Regions from separate parts of the Catenulispora yoronensis genome, predicted to be linked through region 2. Evidence: riboswitches for the same ligand, from Rfam matches in the RefSeq annotation. Region 2 holds a riboswitch; each other region holds the start of a gene.
The links. A riboswitch is a leader RNA that binds a small molecule or an ion and turns the genes downstream of it on or off. The one in region 2 is predicted to bind cobalamin.
Positions count from the first base shown of each region.

Region 1: linked by a shared signal. The riboswitch ahead of ABD481_RS28095 (VWA domain-containing protein) and the one ahead of ABD481_RS13245 (ABC transporter substrate-binding protein) in region 2 are both predicted to bind cobalamin.
Region 3: linked by a shared signal. The riboswitch ahead of ABD481_RS32850 (CbtB domain-containing protein) and the one ahead of ABD481_RS13245 (ABC transporter substrate-binding protein) in region 2 are both predicted to bind cobalamin.

Region 1 is NZ_BAAAQN010000039.1:71,811-77,290, forward strand. It holds gene ABD481_RS28080 (cobyrinic acid a,c-diamide synthase CobB) at 1-324, opposite strand, end outside; gene ABD481_RS28085 (hypothetical protein) at 323-613, shown strand; gene cobO (cob(I)yrinic acid a,c-diamide adenosyltransferase) at 696-1,316, opposite strand; gene ABD481_RS28095 (VWA domain-containing protein) at 1,316-3,613, opposite strand; cobalamin riboswitch at 3,700-3,873, opposite strand; gene ABD481_RS28100 (sulfite oxidase-like oxidoreductase) at 4,446-5,090, opposite strand; gene ABD481_RS28105 ((2Fe-2S)-binding protein) at 5,224-5,480, shown strand, end outside.
Region 2 is NZ_BAAAQN010000013.1:7,625-13,104, forward strand. It holds gene ABD481_RS13235 (ABC transporter ATP-binding protein) at 1-588, opposite strand, end outside; gene ABD481_RS13240 (FecCD family ABC transporter permease) at 585-1,595, opposite strand; gene ABD481_RS13245 (ABC transporter substrate-binding protein) at 1,962-2,984, opposite strand; cobalamin riboswitch at 3,098-3,235, opposite strand; gene ABD481_RS13250 (enoyl-CoA hydratase/isomerase family protein) at 3,460-4,290, opposite strand; gene ABD481_RS13255 (GNAT family N-acetyltransferase) at 4,388-5,480, opposite strand, start outside.
Region 3 is NZ_BAAAQN010000050.1:54,435-59,914, reverse strand. It holds gene ABD481_RS32875 (cell wall-binding repeat-containing protein) at 1-415, shown strand, start outside; gene ABD481_RS32870 (RpiB/LacA/LacB family sugar-phosphate isomerase) at 566-1,000, opposite strand; gene ABD481_RS32865 (RidA family protein) at 1,137-1,562, shown strand; gene ABD481_RS32860 ((2Fe-2S)-binding protein) at 1,564-2,304, opposite strand; gene ABD481_RS32855 (CbtA family protein) at 2,315-3,205, opposite strand; gene ABD481_RS32850 (CbtB domain-containing protein) at 3,227-3,451, opposite strand; cobalamin riboswitch at 3,496-3,656, opposite strand; gene ABD481_RS32845 (MFS transporter) at 3,766-5,304, shown strand; gene ABD481_RS32840 (RNA polymerase subunit sigma-70) at 5,301-5,480, shown strand, end outside.

The DNA of each region.
Region 1 (5,480 bases), on a different contig from region 2:
GGCGACCTGCGCGGTGGAGGCGAACTCGCCTTCGCCGGTGGCGCCGTCGTACAGACCCATGACGCCCTCGACGACCGCCAGATCGGCGCCTGCCGCGCCGTGGGCGAACAGCGGCGCGACGCGGTCGGTGCCGACCAGGTAGGGATCGAGGTTGCGGCCGGTGCGGCCGGCGGCCAGGGCGTGGTAGCCGGGGTCGATGTAGTCGGGGCCGACCTTGAAGGGGGCCACGGTGAAGCCGCGGTCGGTCAGGGCTTTGACGATGCCGGTGGCGACGGTCGTTTTGCCGTGGCCGGAGGCGGGGGCCGCGATGACGATGCGGGGAATGGTGAGGGAGAGCGGCTGGGACGGTGTCGAGGTGGTGGGGGCGGGAGTCGGCGGGGAGGACGCGCCGATCGCCGGCGGGCCGGGCGGTGCGGCTGTGCCGGACCTGGCGGGTGTCGGGGCGGTGGCGGGCGTCGCGACCGCCACAGTCGCCGCAGCCGTCGCGGCCGAGGAGTTGGGGGTCGCGGAGTTCGAGGTCGCGGAGTTGGGGGTCGCGGAGTTGGGGGTCGCGGAGTTGGGGGTCGCGGAGTTGGGGGTCGAAGAGTTCGAGGCCGGAGATTTCGGGGGCTGAGAGTTCGGGTTCGAGGCGTTCGGTTTCGCGGAGTTCGGGTTCGAGGCGTTCGCGGCGGCCGGAATGCCGTGCGGAGCGCCGCTCACCACTCGATACCCTTCTGGCCCTTCTGGGCCGCGTCCATCGGATGCTTCACCTTGGTCATCTCCGTGACCAGGTCGGCGGCCTCGAGCAGCTGCGGGGCGGCGTCGCGGCCGGTGATGACGACGTGCTGGGTCCCGGGCCGGTCGGCCAGGGTCTTCACGACCTCGTCGACGTCGACCCAGCCCCACTTCATCGGGTAGGTGAACTCGTCGAGGATGTAGAGGCGGTAGGTCTCGGCCGCCAGGTCCTGCTTGATGCGCTCCCAGCCGGCGCGGGCGTTGTCGGCCTGGAGCTCCGGGTCGGAGTGCAGGTCCCGCTGGATCCAGGACCAGCCCTCGCCCATCTTGTGCCAGTCGACCGGGCCGCCCTGGCCGGTGGCGCGGTGCAGGTCGCCGAGCGCCTTCAGCGCGTTCTCCTCGCCGATGCGCCACTTCGCCGACTTCACGAACTGGAACACCCCGACCGGCCAGCCCTGGTTCCAGCCGCGCAGCGCCAGCCCGAAGGCGGCTGTCGACTTTCCTTTGCCGGGACCGGTGTGCACGATCGTCAGCGGCCGGTTGCGGCGCTGGCGGGTGGTGAGGCCGTCGTCGGGGATGTGAGCGGGTTGGCCCTGAGGCATCAGGCAGCCCTCCGGTCGGGTCGGGGACGGTTGGTCCGGACAGCGGCGGTGAGGGTGGCGGCGGCGAGATCGGCAAGCTGGAGGCCGGCGGCCCCGAGATCGCCGGCGAGGCGGGCGGCCAGGCCGAGACGGACCGGGCCGGATTCGCAGTCCACGACGATGGCGGTGCCGTCGACGGCGGCGATAGTGGCGGCGAGGTGGACGGCGGCGCGGCGGGAGTCGGCGAGAGAGGCCTGGGTGCGGGAGGCCTGGGTGCGCGAGACCTGGGTGCGGGAAGCCGACGACTTCGGAGCGGCTTTCGCAGGGCCCGAAGACCGCGACGGCTCGGTCGCCCGGCCGTCGGTCACCACGACCACCAGCGGCCGCCGCTGCGGATCCCGCATGCGCTCGACCCGCAGGACGTCGGCGGCCTGGAGGAGTCCGGCCGCCAGCGGCGTGCGGCCGCCGGTGGGAAGCGTGGTGAGCCGGGCGGCGCCGGCCTCGACCGACCAGGTCGGCGGCAGCGCGACCTCGGCGTCGCGGCCGCGGAAGGTCACGAGGCCGACTTTGTCACGGCGCTGATACGCGTCGAGCAGCAGCGAGAGGATCGCGCCCTTGACGGCGGACATGCGCTGACGAGCGGCCATGGAGCCGGAGGCGTCGACGACGAAGAGGACCAGGTTGCCCTCGCGGCCTTCGCGGAGCGGCTCCCGCAGATCCGTCGACCGCAGACGCAGCGCGCCTTCGGTACGGCCGCGCGAGACCTGTTCGGGCGCGGCGGCCCGGACAGTCGCGACGAGGTGGAGACCGTGAGTCCCCGGACGGGCGCCGATCGCGCGCCCGGTGCTGGTGCGCGCGCGGGAACGGCGGCCCTCGGCCCCGCCGCCCACGCCCTCGACCTGGAACAGCCGGGCCTTGAACGGCTCGCCGGGTGTCGCAGAGCCCTGTTCGCGCTGGGCGCCGCCGCGAGCGGATCGGTCGTCGGACTCGGTGTCGCGGTCCCGATCGCGGTCCTGGTCCCGACCGGCTTTCGGCTCCAGTCGGCCGTTGGCCTCCTGGTCGCGATCCGCCTCGCCGACCAGTTCGGGCTCGGGCGCCACGCCTGATCCGCCGGGTGGTTCGGGCCGGGCGTCGGCGTTCGCCGACGTGTTGGGGTCCGACCGGTCGTGGTCAGCGCCGGCGTCGGGGCCGTCGGGGCCTCCGGAACCGGGGCCCGAGCCGCCCGGACCCGGATCAGGGTCCTCATCCCCGTCCTGCATCGCCTCGTCGAGCTGGTTCTCGTCCAGTCCGGGCGCGTCGAACGGATGCCGCCGCCGGCGGTGCGGGAGCGCCAGCGTGGCCGCCCGGCGCACGTCCTCGGCGATCACGACGGTCCGGCCCGCCCAGGCGGCGAGCGCCGTCGCCGCGCGGGCCGTGACGAGGTCCGCGCGCATGCCGTCGACCTCGAAGGCCGCGCAGATGCGGGTGATGCGGAGCAGTTCGGCGTCCGGCAGCGTCACGGAGGGCAGGAGCGCGCGGGCGGCGGCGATGCGGGCGGCGGTGTCCTTGTCGGCGGCTTCCCAGGCGGCGGCGAAGGCCTCGGGGTCGGCTTCGTAGGCGAGGCGGCGACGGACGACTTCGGCGCGTTCGGCCGGGTCGCGGCTGGCGCGGACCTCGACGGTCAGTCCGAAGCGGTCCAGGAGCTGGGGGCGCAGTTCGCCCTCTTCGGGGTTCATCGTGCCGACGAGCAGGAAGCGGGCGGAGTGCCGCACGGAGACGCCTTCGCGCTCGACATGCGCGACGCCCATGGCGGCGGCGTCCAGGAGGAGGTCGACGAGGTGGTCGTGCAGGAGGTTGACCTCGTCGACGTAGAGCAGGCCGCGGTGCGCGGCGGCGAGCAGGCCGGGCTCGTAGGCGGCGACGCCGGAGGCCAGCACCTTCTCCAGGTCCAGGGAGCCGACCAGCCGGTCCTCGGTGGCGCCGACCGGCAGCTCGACGAGGCGCGCGGGGCGGGAGTCGGCGACGGCGAGGCTGCTGGCGCGGTTCGGACCGTCGGAGTGCGGCCCGTCGGGGTGCGAACTGACGGAGCGGGAACTGTCGGAGTGCGGTCCGTCGGGACATTCGGCGTCCGGGACCCGCGGGTCGCAGGAGAAGCGGCAGCCCGGAACGACGTCGAGCGCGGGGAGCACAGCGGCCAGCGCCCGCACGATCGTGGACTTGGCGGTGCCCTTCTCGCCGCGGACCAGGACGCCGCCGACGGCCGGCGAGACGGCGTTGAGCAGGAGGGCCAACCGCAGGTCGTCGAGTCCGACCACGGCGGCGAAGGGGTACGGCGGCACGCCGAATCAGCTCCTCACGGGTGTCCACGCCCGACAGGTCCAATAGCACAGACACGCCGCGGGGGCGGCGTGCCGGAGGCGGTCGGAGTCTCCTGACTCTCAGATCGCAGCACCTTTTCCTGCCTTCCCAGAACTTCGCGGTTCCAGTGGCTGGGGCTGCCGTTCGGCGCGGCCGTGAGGCGTTGCCGGGCGGCATCCTCGTGGGGAGGTGCTCCCTGATCACAGTGGCGGGACCGTTCCGGATTCGCACCGGGATTCCTGCCGACCGTCCTGCGTGCAGCATCCCGCAGCGATCAACGGGCGTCAAACCGCCGGGCCTGAGGAGGACCGTGGGGTGCCGGGGGCAGGTGCGGCGCCAGGGGTGGCGCTGAGGCGTGGTGGAGTGGCGCCCGGTGGCGGTATGGGCTGATGTGTCGGTCAATGGGAGGGTGAGCAAGCGACGGCGCGGGGCGCCGGTTTTGGGCGAGTACGAGTTGGAAGGCGGGGCTTTCGGTCCGGCCGGGAGGGCCGAGCGGAGTGACCGACGTGACACTCGTGGCGGGTGGAGTGGAGCGGCGGCGCGTGGTGCGGATGTGATGAATGTGACGAATACAACGGGACTGGCGAACGTACCGAACGTACCGAACGTGACGAACGTCGGCAGCGGACGCACCCTGAGCCGGCCCGGGTCGCTGTGGAAGGCCGTATTGCGGCGGATCCGTACTAGGTGAGTTCGGCTCCGAGGTCGCCCTTTTTACGAGACAGAGTGTCTTGCAGCGACACATGGTGTCTTTATTAGAGACAGAGCGTCTCACAAAGTCGCACCTACTCAGGCGAGCTTTTAGAGGCGGACTTACAGCGGCGGGCCGTCGCCCGGATCCTCTTGATACGAGTAGCGCTGCTCCCGCCACGGGTCGCCGATGTTGTGGTAGCCGCGCTCCTCCCAGAAGCCGCGGCGGTCCTCGGTGAGGTACTCGATCCCGCGGACCCACTTCGGGCCCTTCCAGGCGTAGAGGTGGGGGACGATCAGGCGCAGCGGGAAGCCGTGCTCCGGGGTGAGGGGTTCGCCGGCGTGGTGCGTCGCGAACAGGGTCTTCTCGTGGAGGAGGTCCTCCATGCGGAGGTTGGCGCTGTAGCCGTACTCGGCCCAGACGGTGACGTGGGTGACGTCGGGCGCGGGCGGGGCCAGGTCGAGGATGGTCTGGGCGGCCACGCCGCGCCACGGGGCGTCGAACATCGTGAACTTGGTGACGCAGTGGAAGTCGGCCACGACGTCGACGGCGGGCAGGGCCGTGAACTCCTCGTGGAACCAGATCGCCTCCTCGCCGTCGGCGGTGGCGCCGGTGACGCGGAAGTCCCAGGTGGCGGGCTTGAAGCGGGGAACAGGGCCGTAGTGCAGGACCGGCCACTCGCCGCGCTGCATGCGCTGGCCGGGCGGGAGCCGGTCCGCCGTCCGCGCGTCGGCTTCGATGTCCACCCCTGATCCCGGCTGCCCCATGGGTCCATCGTCCCAGATGTGGCGGACCGCACGTGCGCCGGGGACTTGGCGGTGGGGCTTTTGTAGCTTAGGCTCGCCTAAGTCATCATTGATCAGGTGCGTCCGCACCGATTGATAAGCCCCGGAGCCTCGCTTGTACGCCTGCATATGCCACGCGGTGACCACCGCCGAGATCGACGCAGCGGTCGCGCTGGGTGCGAAGTCCGTCAAGCAGGTCCGCAAGGCCACCGGGGCCGGCTCCGCCTGCGGGACCTGCGTGAAGCGCCTGAGCTGCCTGCTGGCCGCCGCCCGCGTCGCGGACTCGGCGCCGGCGGAGGGCATGCCGGCGGCGGAGCTGCTGCCGGCCGAGGCGCCGCTGCGCGCGCCGATCGAGACGTCGGTCATGGCGTC
Region 2 (5,480 bases):
CAGGGTGCTGACGACGGTGAGGCCCTCGGTCGCGCGCAGTTCGTCGACCAGGTCCAGCACCTGCTGCTGGTGGCCGAGGTCCAGGGCGGTGGTGGGCTCGTCGAGCAGCAGGACGCCGGCCTGCTGGGCCAGGGCCCGGGCCAGGACCACGCGCTGCCGCTCGCCGCCGGACATCGCGCCGAGCCGCCGGGCCGCGAACCCGGTCAGGTCCAGCCGTTCCAGGGCACGCGCGGCGACCGCGCGATCGTCCTTCGACTCGACGCCGAGATAGCCGAGATGCGGCGTGCGGCCGAGGCGGACGTACTCGCCCACCGTCATGTCGCCGGGCAACCGCGGCTGCTGCGGGACGTACGCGATCAGCCGCGCCCGGTGCTTGGCGCCGAGCCGGGCGACCGGCTGGCCGCCGACGTGGATCTCGCCGTCGTGGGGGAGCAGGCCGGCGAGCGCCCGCAACAGCGTGGACTTGCCCGCGCCGTTGGGACCGAGGACGGCGTGCCACGAACCGGCGGCCACGACGAGGTCGACGCCGTGCAGGATCGGCTTGCGGTCCAACGCCACCCGCACCCCGACCGCCTTGACCGCGCTCACCGGTCCCGCCCCCGGGTCGCGCGCAGGATCAGCACGAAGAACGGCGCGCCGACGAACGACGTCACCACCCCGATCGGCAGCTCGGCCGGCGCCAGCGCGGTGCGCGCCAGCAGGTCGGCCAGCACCAGGAACGCCCCGCCGACCAGCAGACTCAGCGGCAGCAGCAACCGGTGCCCGGGCCCGGCCACCCGCCGCACCACATGCGGAACCACCAACCCGACGAACCCGATGATGCCGCTGACCGCGACCGCCGTGGCCGTCGCCAACGACGCGGCGGCGAGCACGATCAGCCGCGTCCGCACCGGATTGAGCCCGAGCGTGGCCGCCTCGTCGTCCCCGAGCGCGAGCACGTCCAGATGCCGGGCATGCAGCGTGACAATCAGGACACTGATGGCGGCATACGGCAGCGCCAACCGCACCAACCCCCAGTCGGCAGCCGAGAAGCTGCCGAACAACCACGAATAGACCTGCTTCACATCCGCACTGCTGCTCTGCATGACGAACGCCTGCACCGACCCGACGAACGAACTGACCGCCACCCCGGCCAGGATCAACGACGCGGTCCCCCCACGCCCGACCAACGTCCCGAGCACATAGCTGGCCAGCACCCCCGCCAACCCCCCGACGAACGCCGCCAACGGCACCGCCCCGATCCCGACCACAGTGTGCTCAGGCCCACCGCCATAAACGATGACCAGCGTCGCCGCCATCCCGGCCCCCGCCGAAGCCCCAATAGTCCCGGAGTCCGACAACGGATTACGGAACACCCCCTGATAAGCAGCCCCCGCCTGCGCCAACAACGCCCCGACAACCGTCGCCAGAACAACGCGCGGCAACCGAATCTGATCCAGCACCCCCTGCTGCACCGGCGTGAGCCCGGTCCCAAGCCGCACAAACGGCACCTTGTCCAACAACGCGGCGACGGTACCGGCAACCGGAAGCCCGGCGGCACCACCAAGACTCGCAACGAGAACAGAGCCAAGAAGCACGACCCCGGCAACGAGCACCGCGATGGTCGGACGCGCCAGGCGGCGGCGAGAGGCTGGGGAGTCCGAACCTGCCGATCCACCCCGCTCCGCCGACCGGACCGACTCAGCCGGTTGCGCCCCGCCAGCCAGCTCGGAAACCGCGGCCAAGCCGCCCGGTTCCGCTGCTCCAACCAGCTCGGGCACCTCACCCAAGCTGCCAGGAACCGCTACATCAGCAGCCTCGCCCGACTCAGCCAGTTCCGCCGCCGCCAAGCCGCCCGGAACCGCCGCGTCAGCACCCTGACCAGCACCAGCTCCGCTCCCGGCCGACAGCGTCACCTTCGGCGTCGCCGTCGTGTCGGCCGGGAGCGGGCCGGGCGTTGCTGCGCGCCCCATCGTCGCGGCTCAGCCCTGGGCCTTGTTGACCGCGTCGGAGATTTGTTGGACCAGGTCGACCAGGCGGGGGCCCCAGCGGGAGGCGATGTCGTCGTCGAGGCCGACGATGGTGCCCTTGGCGGCGTTCTTCACGGCCGGGACGGCGGACCAGCCGGGGCGGGCGGTGACGGTGGCGGTGGTCTGCTGGCAGCACTTGGTGTCGGCCAGGAAGACCAGGTCGGGGGCCGCGGTCACCAGGTACTCGTCGCTGAGCTGGGGGTAGCCGCCGCCGGTCTTGTCGGCCGCGTCGGCGACGTTGGCCAGGCCGAACCCGGTCAGGATGGAGCCGATGAAGGTCTTGGAGGTGGCGCTGTAGTTCCCCGGGGTGCCGACCTCGTAGTAGTACTTCAGCGGGGTGGCCGGCTTCTTGGTCGCGGCGAGGGCGGCGGTGATCTTGTCCTTCATGCCCGCGACCTCGGAGGTCGCCGCGCCGGCGTGGCCGGTCGCGGTGCCGAGCGCGGTGATCTGGGAGTAGGCGTCGTCCAGGCTGTTGGGCGCGTCGAACCAGAGCACCGGGATGTTGAGCTTGCCCAGGGCCTCGACGATGTTCGAGGTATCGGCGGCGACCACCACCAGGTCCGGGTTGTACTTCGCGATCGCCTCGGCGTCGGGCTTGAAGCCGGACAGCGCGGTCTTCGGCGCGTTCGCGGGGAAGTCGGACTGGTCGTCGGCCGCCACCACCTGCGCGCCGGCGCCGATCGCGAACAGGTCCTCGGTCGCCGACGGCGAGAGGGACACGATCTTCTTCGGCTGCGCGCTGAGCTTCACCGCGCCGTTCTTGGCGGTGACGGTCGCCGGGAACACCGCGGCGTCGGCCGAGGCACTCGACGAAGCGCTCGACGAACCACTCGACGCCGCACTCGACGCGGACGTCGAGGCCCCGGTCGCCCCGGACCCCGCGGCCGGCGTCGACTTCGAGGACGAACACCCGGCCGCCAGCAGCGCCGAGCCCGCTATGACACCGACGGCGACATGCCGCGCCGCGTTGTGCAGACGAGAATGCACGAGGTCAGCTCCTCCGGCTGATCCGCGACCCGCACAGCGCACGCCGGCCCAGGTGACCGTGATGTGCACAGCCGGACCGCCCCGAACCGCGAGGGCCGAACGTTGACACACCGTATGAGGCGACCTGGCTCGCTCCCCAAAGGAGAACTCACAGTTGCGGGACAGCGCCGGACTCGCACCGGCTTCGCTGCACACGTTGTGGACGGCACACCGCCGTCACCGAAGACGCTAGCAAGCGCAGCGCCCCACGACTAACCCCGAACGCTCTGCGGACTGGTGATCTGCGCAACTCGACGGAACTCGACGGAACGCAATGCAACCCGATGCAACCCGATCCGACCCGATCCAACCCGACGCGGCCCGACGAACACAGCCATCGGCCGGGCCGGGCCGGGTCAGGTCAAGTCGGGCCGGATCAGGTCAGGTCAGACCGGCCCAGCCCGACCCGACCCCCTCAACTCCCCTACGGCCACACCGGCTTCCGCTTCTCCACGAACGCCCGCACACCCTCAGCCCGATCCGCCGAGAACGCCGTGGCCCGCCACGCCCCGTCCTCCACATCGAGCCCGGCGGCCAGCGGCAGATCCGCCCCGACCTTCAGCGCGTGCTTGGCGTTCCGCACCCCGATCGGCGAGTTCTTCGCGATCTGCTGCGCCAACTCCAAAGCCGCCCCGCGCGCCGTCGACGTCCCGGCGACCCGCCGGTCGATCATCCCGAACCGGTCAGCCTCGTCGGCGTCGATGCGCCGTGCGGTGAAGATCAGGTCGGCTGCGCGGTTCATCCCGACCCGCCGGACCAGCGTCTGCGTCCCGCCGCCCCCGGGGATCACGCCGACCGAGACCTCCGGCAGCCCGAACACCGCGCCGTCGTCGGCCACGATCAGATCGCAGCCGAGCGCCAGTTCGCAGCCTCCGCCAAGCGCGTATCCGGACACCGCGGCGATCACCGGCATCGGCAGCGAGCCGAACGCCGACCAGGTGCGCCGGAACGCGGGCCGGGTCGCGACCAGTTCGGCGTCGCTCATCCGGTTGCGCTCCTTCAGGTCGACGCCGACGCAGAAGGCGTGGTTCTTGCCCTCCGCGGCGGGCGGCGCGGACGACACCACCACCGCGCGCACCGCCGGGTCGTCGGCCAGTTCCGGCGCGACGTCCCGGATGGCGGCGGCCATCCCGGTCGAGATGGCGTTCATCGCGTCGGCGCGGTCCAGCACGATCTCCGCGACCACGCCGTTGCCCTCGGCCGGGTGCCGCCGCAGGAGTACGCCGTTGTAGTCCGTTTCGGATGCCTCTGTCATACCGCCCACAGTATGAGACGGCGACATGGATCAGAAGCAGGGGCCAGGCCACCGCGGTACAGCCCGCGGTGCGGCCCCGGTAAAGCCGTTGTACCGATCAGAATCCGAACGCGACGAACGGCGCACTGTCGCTCAGGAACGCCCGCGAAGCCGCCGCCAGCGCTCCCGGCGTCAGCTCCTCGATCCGGCCGGCCCGGCCCAGCGCCGCCAGCGAGTAGCCGCCGAGGTAGGCCGCGCCGAGTTCGCGCGGGCCCAGCAGCAGGTCGGCGGGGTCGGTGGTGCGCTCGCACACCGCGCCGTCGGCGTCGCCGCGCAGCCGCCACCGGCCGCTGTTCCACGGGCAGAACGGGTCGGAGACCTCGAACACCGCGTCGACCGGGACCGCATAACGACGGGCGGCCAGGGCCCGGTCCACGTCCACGATCCGCACGTACAGCATGTCCTGGATCCGCGGCGCCGCGGCCCGGACGTCGTCGAGCAGGAACAGCAGCGGGTCGTCGGCGGGGACATTGGCATCGATCTCGCTGGTCAGGTCGAGGTCGCACAGGAAGCGCCAGACCGCGGCGTAGGAGGCGACGTCGCGGGCGAAGACATCCCTCGGCCGCACCTGGCACTGCGGGCGCGCCGGATTGCTGTAGTCCTCCTTGACCCGGTACCGCGCGAACGCGGCCACCTGGCCGTCGGTGTCGATGGCCAGGACGCAGCGCAGCGGCCCGGCCCCGTGCCGGAAGTAGTCGAGGTCGCTGATCGTGGCCTCGCGCACCACCTCGGGGTCGCCGACCCGCGGCATCAGGCCCGGCCGGGTCGGCAGGGTGGCCGCGTAGACCTCCTGGCAGCGCTCGTAGCCCTCGGCCGGGTCGACCAGCCGCATCCGGAACTTGTCGCTGCCGGCCACCTTCGACAGGCCGTTGTCGCCGCGCGGGATCGTGAGGTTCACGTGGTGCACGCCGAGGGCGTAGCCGAACCGGCCGTAGATGGCCGGCTCGGAGGCCAGCAGGATGCCGACCGGCGCCTCGCCGCGCTCGTGCCAGCCGTGCAGCTGGTGGCGCATCATCGAGGTCAGAATGCCGCGCCGGCGGTGCGTGGCCTTCACCGTGATGGCCGTCACACCGGCCGCGGCGACGCTCGCTCCGCCCGGCACGGTCATCCGGAAGTCGAAGTGGCCGCCGGTGCTGACCAGCTCGTCGCCG
Region 3 (5,480 bases), on a different contig from region 2:
GGTCGGCGACCAGGGCGTCGCGGCGCTGCGGACCAGGTTCCCGGCCAACCGGGTGCAGACGGCGGCCGGACCGGACCGGTTCGCCACGGCGGCGGCGGTGGCCAGGACGTTCTTCGTCGCCGGAAGCGCGCCGCACACCGTGGGCCTGGCCACCGGCTACAACTGGCCGGACGCGTTGGCCGGCGGGGCCCTGGTCGGCGCGAACGGCGGGCCGCTGCTGCTGGCCGACAACGCGGCGATTCCGGGGCCGGAGGCGGACTACGTGCGGACCGAGGCCGCGGTGATCGACGAAGTGGTGGTGAGCGGGGACACCGGGGTCGTGCCGGCCGCGGCCGCCTCGGCGCTCGCGAACATGGTGGGCGTGTTCGGGCAGTGGAACTACTTCGCCAACCGGAGCGCGCCGGCGTTGCCGTAGCGGAGGGATTCGGGCGCCCGGCCGGGTGGAGGCGTCAGCTTCTGGCCGGCCGGGCCGCGGTGTCGGACAACGGCATCGGCATCGGCATCGGCATTGGTATTGGCATTGGTGGGCGGGTCTTCGCGTCGCCGCGCAGGTCCCGCTCGCTCGTCAGATCTCTGCGACGTGCTGCACATTCGCGCGGTCCACCGGATCCGCGCTCGGCTCGCCGGCGAACCACGCGTCGAGCATCTCGGCCAGCAACGGCGCCGAGGTCAGCCGCAGGCTCAGCGCCAGGACGTTCGCGTCGGCCCACTTGCGGGCGCCGTCGGCCATCACCGCGTCGGTGCACAGCGCCGCCCGGACGCCCGGGACCTTGTTCGCCGCGATCGACGCCCCGGCACCGGTCCAGCAAGCCACGATCGCCTGATCCGCGTGGCCCTCCGCGACAGCCCGCGCCGCCGCTTCCGAACACCAGGCCCAGTCCGCGCGCTGCTCCGGGTCCAGCGCGCCGAACAGCTCCACCGTGTGGCCGCGGGCTTCGAGCTCCGGCCCGATCTGCGCCGCCACCCCGGCCACCTCGTCCGCCGACACCGCGATCCGCATCGTTCCGCTCCTCGCTCCGCGCCTGTTCCGGGTCCATCGCATTCCTGGCTCCATTGCACCACGCGGCGCCGCTCCGGGCCCGAACGCGCGGGCTTCGATCCCGGTTCCTGTCAGTGACCCATGGCAGCATACGATCATGGACCTCACCAAGATCGCGCTTCTGCGCCCCGCCGGGCTGGTCGCCAGCCCCGCCTTCAGCCACGTCGCCGTCGTCCCGCCCGGCGCCGCCACCGTCTACGTCGGCGGCCAGAACGGCGTCGACGCGGACGGCAAGCTGGTCTCCGACGACGTCGCCGACCAGTCGGCCCGGGCCCTGGACAACGCGGCGGCGGCGCTGGCCGCGGTCGGCGCGACGCTCGCCGACGTCGTGCAGTGGACCGTACTCTTCGTCGACGGCGTGGACCTCCAGACCGCCTACGGCGCCATCGGCCCACGCCTCGGCGCGGCGGCGGCGCAGGCCGGGAACCCGCCGCTGGTGACGGGCGCGCGGGTGGCGGCACTCGGGGTGCCCGGCGCCCTGATCGAGGTGAGCGCGGTCGCGGCGCTGCTGCCCGCGGAATAGCTCACCGAAGCGCGCAGTCCCCGCACAGCGCACCGCGCTGATTCGGCGCGGCCCGGTAGATCAGGCAGCAGTTCCGACGTCGGAAGCTCCCGTCCGCCGCGTACCCCACGCTGCCTGCCAGCTCCGCGCGCGCCAGGAGAACCCCCAGCTCGGCCGTCGCCCGATCCCTCAGTGCCGGCCGTGCCGCCGCCAGCGCCTTGCCGGCGCCGACCAGTGCCGACGCGACGTTCCCTCGCAAGATGTGCCGGTTGACGCCGAACGACGCCATCAGCGTCTCCAACTCCGTGACCACGCCGTCGGTGATCCGGCCGTCGGGCCGGCCGTCGGTGATCCGGCCGTCGGGACGGCCCTCGACCACGGCCTCGTTGATCGACAACGGAAAAGTACTCGCCAAGCCGGGCTGCCATCGCAGGTCCCCGGCCCGCACCGATCCCCGCCACCCGTACAGCACACCCAGTCCGAACAGCGGCGACATCACCCGCGCGACCAGCCCCAAATGCGCCACGGAAGCCGCGACTCGCAGCTCGACCTTCTCAATGTCCTGTCCGCTGCCGGCCGCCAGGTATCCGCGCACGCCCGCGACCCGCTCCGCCATCGCCCCCGGCTCCTCGACCAGCTCGGCGAAGGGACGCCACGGCGCCTCGCACGACTCCGAGCCGGCGTGGAACGCGGCGCCGAAGTACGGCCCCAGCGCTGCGAGCTCCTCACTCACCAGCGCCAGGGCCGGAACTCCGTTCGTCACCCGGCAATCCTCACACCGCCGCGGGCATCGCGCCCGCATTCCCGGCGGCCTCGGCGTTGCCCGGCGTCCCGGTCGCGGGCTGCATCGCCGGGCGGAGCACCCGTTCGGCCATCGGCCCGAAGGCCAGGCCGAGGGTGCCCCACAGCAGCGCCTGCGCCAGGATCGAGTAGAGCCGGAACGAGAACAGCACGTCGGCCGGGAAGCCCGGGTAGACGATCGCGCCCTTGCCGTCGGTCAGCGGCAGCGGCGTCTCGCTCGCGTGGTGCCCGAACTCGCGGACGTTCGCCGACAGTTCTCCGAGCGAGGGCAGGACCGCCATCACGATGCCGATCGCCGCCGCGAAGCCGACAGCGGCCAGCACCGTCGCGTTCCAGTTCCCGAACCGGGCCGCGAGTCGGCGACCGGCCCACACCGCCGCGAACAGGAACGCCAGCGAACAGGCCACCATCGCCAAATAGAGCAGCCCCCGGGCGCGGATGGTGTCCGGATGCCCGATCGCCGGCGGGTTGGCCGGGTACTTCAGGAACGGCACGAGGTAGAACCCGGCGAACCCGGCCCCCGCCACCAGCAGCGCCAGCGGTTTGGGCTGGATCCGGCCGACCCGGCCCAGGCACAGCAGATAGGCGACCGCGAACAGTCCGCCCATCGCCGCCCCGAAGCCGATCATCCCGACCCCGATACCGATATCGGCCTGCACGGTACGGCTGAACAGGTCCGGATCGGCAGCGTCCGCCGGCAACCCGGCGGCCTGGTTCAGCGCGGCCTGCGCCGCGTCCCGGCCGCTCTCGTAGGCGATCGCCTTGTCGATGACCGACTCGGCGAACACCCGCGCGAACAGGAACGCGAGCAGACCGGCGAGCGCGCCGGCCAGCAGGCCGCGCGCGATGATGCGCTTTTCCATCAGAGCACTGACCCTCGCGGCTCAGTGGCAGGGGAAGCCGAGCAGGTGGCGGGCATCGTGCACGAACTCGTGCAGATGCATGTCCCCGCCGAAGACGGAGAACGCGCCCTGGTCCACGCCGATGAAGTAGTACGCCAGCAGCGCGAACAGCATCGTGCCGCCGATCCACAGCCGCGCCGTGGCCGCGGAGACCACCAGCGGCGTCGGAACCGAGACCGGGGAGGCCGGGGCAGGGGAAACAGGCATGGTGCTCATAGAGAGCCCTCCTTCGGGATCTTGCGTCCCTGTTCGATGGAGCGGGTCGACCGGGGAGGGTCTGACTCACCCGCCCGCTTCGACTGCCCGACGAAGCAGGGGGCTCACAGTGGCGCGACCGTGCCGGAATTGCACCGGCTTCCTGTCCCAGTACCTTGCTTGGGCAGCGTAGGGCCGCGCACGCACCGCGTCAAAGAGATGTCGATCACCGGGTCGGCCGCGCGCGACGATTTTCGGCTCCGCCGCCGGTACATATCCGCGGGTGCTTCGCCGGGAAGCCCCGAGCGGAGACCGGAGGTCCGGGAGTGAGCAGGGAAAAAACGAGTGCGGCGGAGGCCGCGGGTTCGGCGGACACCGCCACCCCGCGCATGACCGCGCCCCAGCGCTGGACCCTCGCCCTGGCCTCGGTGGCCTCGCTGATGGTGGTCCTGGACATGCTGGTCGTCACCACGGCGCTGAACAAGATCCGCCTCGACCTCGGCGCGTCGATGGCCGAGTTGGAGTGGACGATCACCGCGTTCACACTGAGCTTCGCGGTGCTGCTGATGCCGGCCTCCGCCCTCGGCGACCGCCTGGGCCGCCGCCGGATGTTCCTCACCGGCATCGCGATCTTCACCGTCGCCTCGGCGGCCTGCGCGCTCGCCCCGGACACCGGGCTGCTGATCGGGGCCCGCGCCGTCCAGGGCGTCGGCTCGGCGCTGATCATGCCGCACGCGATGGTGCTGCTCAGCGTGGCCTTCCCGGGCCGCCAGCGGGCCAAGGCGCTGGGGACGTTCAGCAGCGTGACGGGCCTGGGCACGGTCGGCGGACCGGTGGTCGGCGGCGCGATCACCCAGGGGCTCGACTGGCACTGGATCTTCTGGGTGAACGTGCCGATCGGGCTGCTGCTGATGCCGCTGGCGCGCGCCAAAACGGCGGAGAGCACCGGCCCGGCGCGGCGGCTGGACGTCGCAGGCCTCGTCCTCGTCACTGGCGCCGCGTTCGGCCTGGTCTGGGGCCTGGTGCGGGGCAACGCCGTCGGCTGGGCCGGCGCGGAGACGGTCGGCACGCTGGCGGCGGGCGGCGTCCTGGCGGTCGCCTTCGTCGTCTGGGAGCTGCGGGTCGACGCGCCGATGCTGCCGATGCGGTTCTTCCGCGTCCCGGCGTTCTCCGGCGGCAACGCGGCCGGGTTCCTGATGTACGCCACGACGGTCGGCGTCACGTTCCTGCTCACGCAGTATCTCCAGGTCGGCCTCGGCTACGACCCGCTGGCCACCGGTCTGCGCCTGATCCCGTGGACGCTGACGCTGACGCTCATCGCCCCGATCACCGGCGCCCTGGTCCCGCGGGTCGGCGAGCGGCCGCTGCTGGTCGGCGGGCTCACGCTGCTCGCGGTCGCGATGGGCTGGATCGCGCTGATCGCCGGCCCGGACCGGGGCTACGCGGTGCTGGTCGCGCCGCTGGTGCTCGGCGGCTGCGGCTTGTCGTTCGCAATGCCCGCCGCGCAGAACGCGGTGCTCGGCGCGGTGCCGCCGGCGGCGGTCGGGGCGGCGAGCGGCGTGTTCAACACCTTGCGCCAGCTGGGGAGCACGTTCGGCGTCGCGATCCTGGCGGCGGTCTTCGCGGCGAACGGCGGCTACGGCTCGGCGAAGGCGTTCGGCGACGGCTTCGACGCGGCGATGAAGGTCGCGGCGGCGCTGGCGTTGGGGGCGGCGGTCGCGGGATGGTGGACGCCGAGCCGGCGTTCACGGGCGGCGGCGGCGACTTCGGGCTCTGACAATCCGGCCTCTGACAACCCGGCCTCTGACAACCCGGCCGCCGCCACGGCCCCGCCCCGATCGGAGACCCCGGTGGGATCACGATGACCAGCACGGGCAACGCGGCGAGCGCGGTGGTGATGAGCACGATGGCGGCAAACACAGTGGCGACGAGCGAGGAGTTCGCGGTCCGGACCGACCCGCTGCGCGGCGAGCTCCTGGCGCACTGCTACCGGATGCTCGGCTCGGTCCACGACGCCGAGGACCAGTTGCAGGAGACGCTG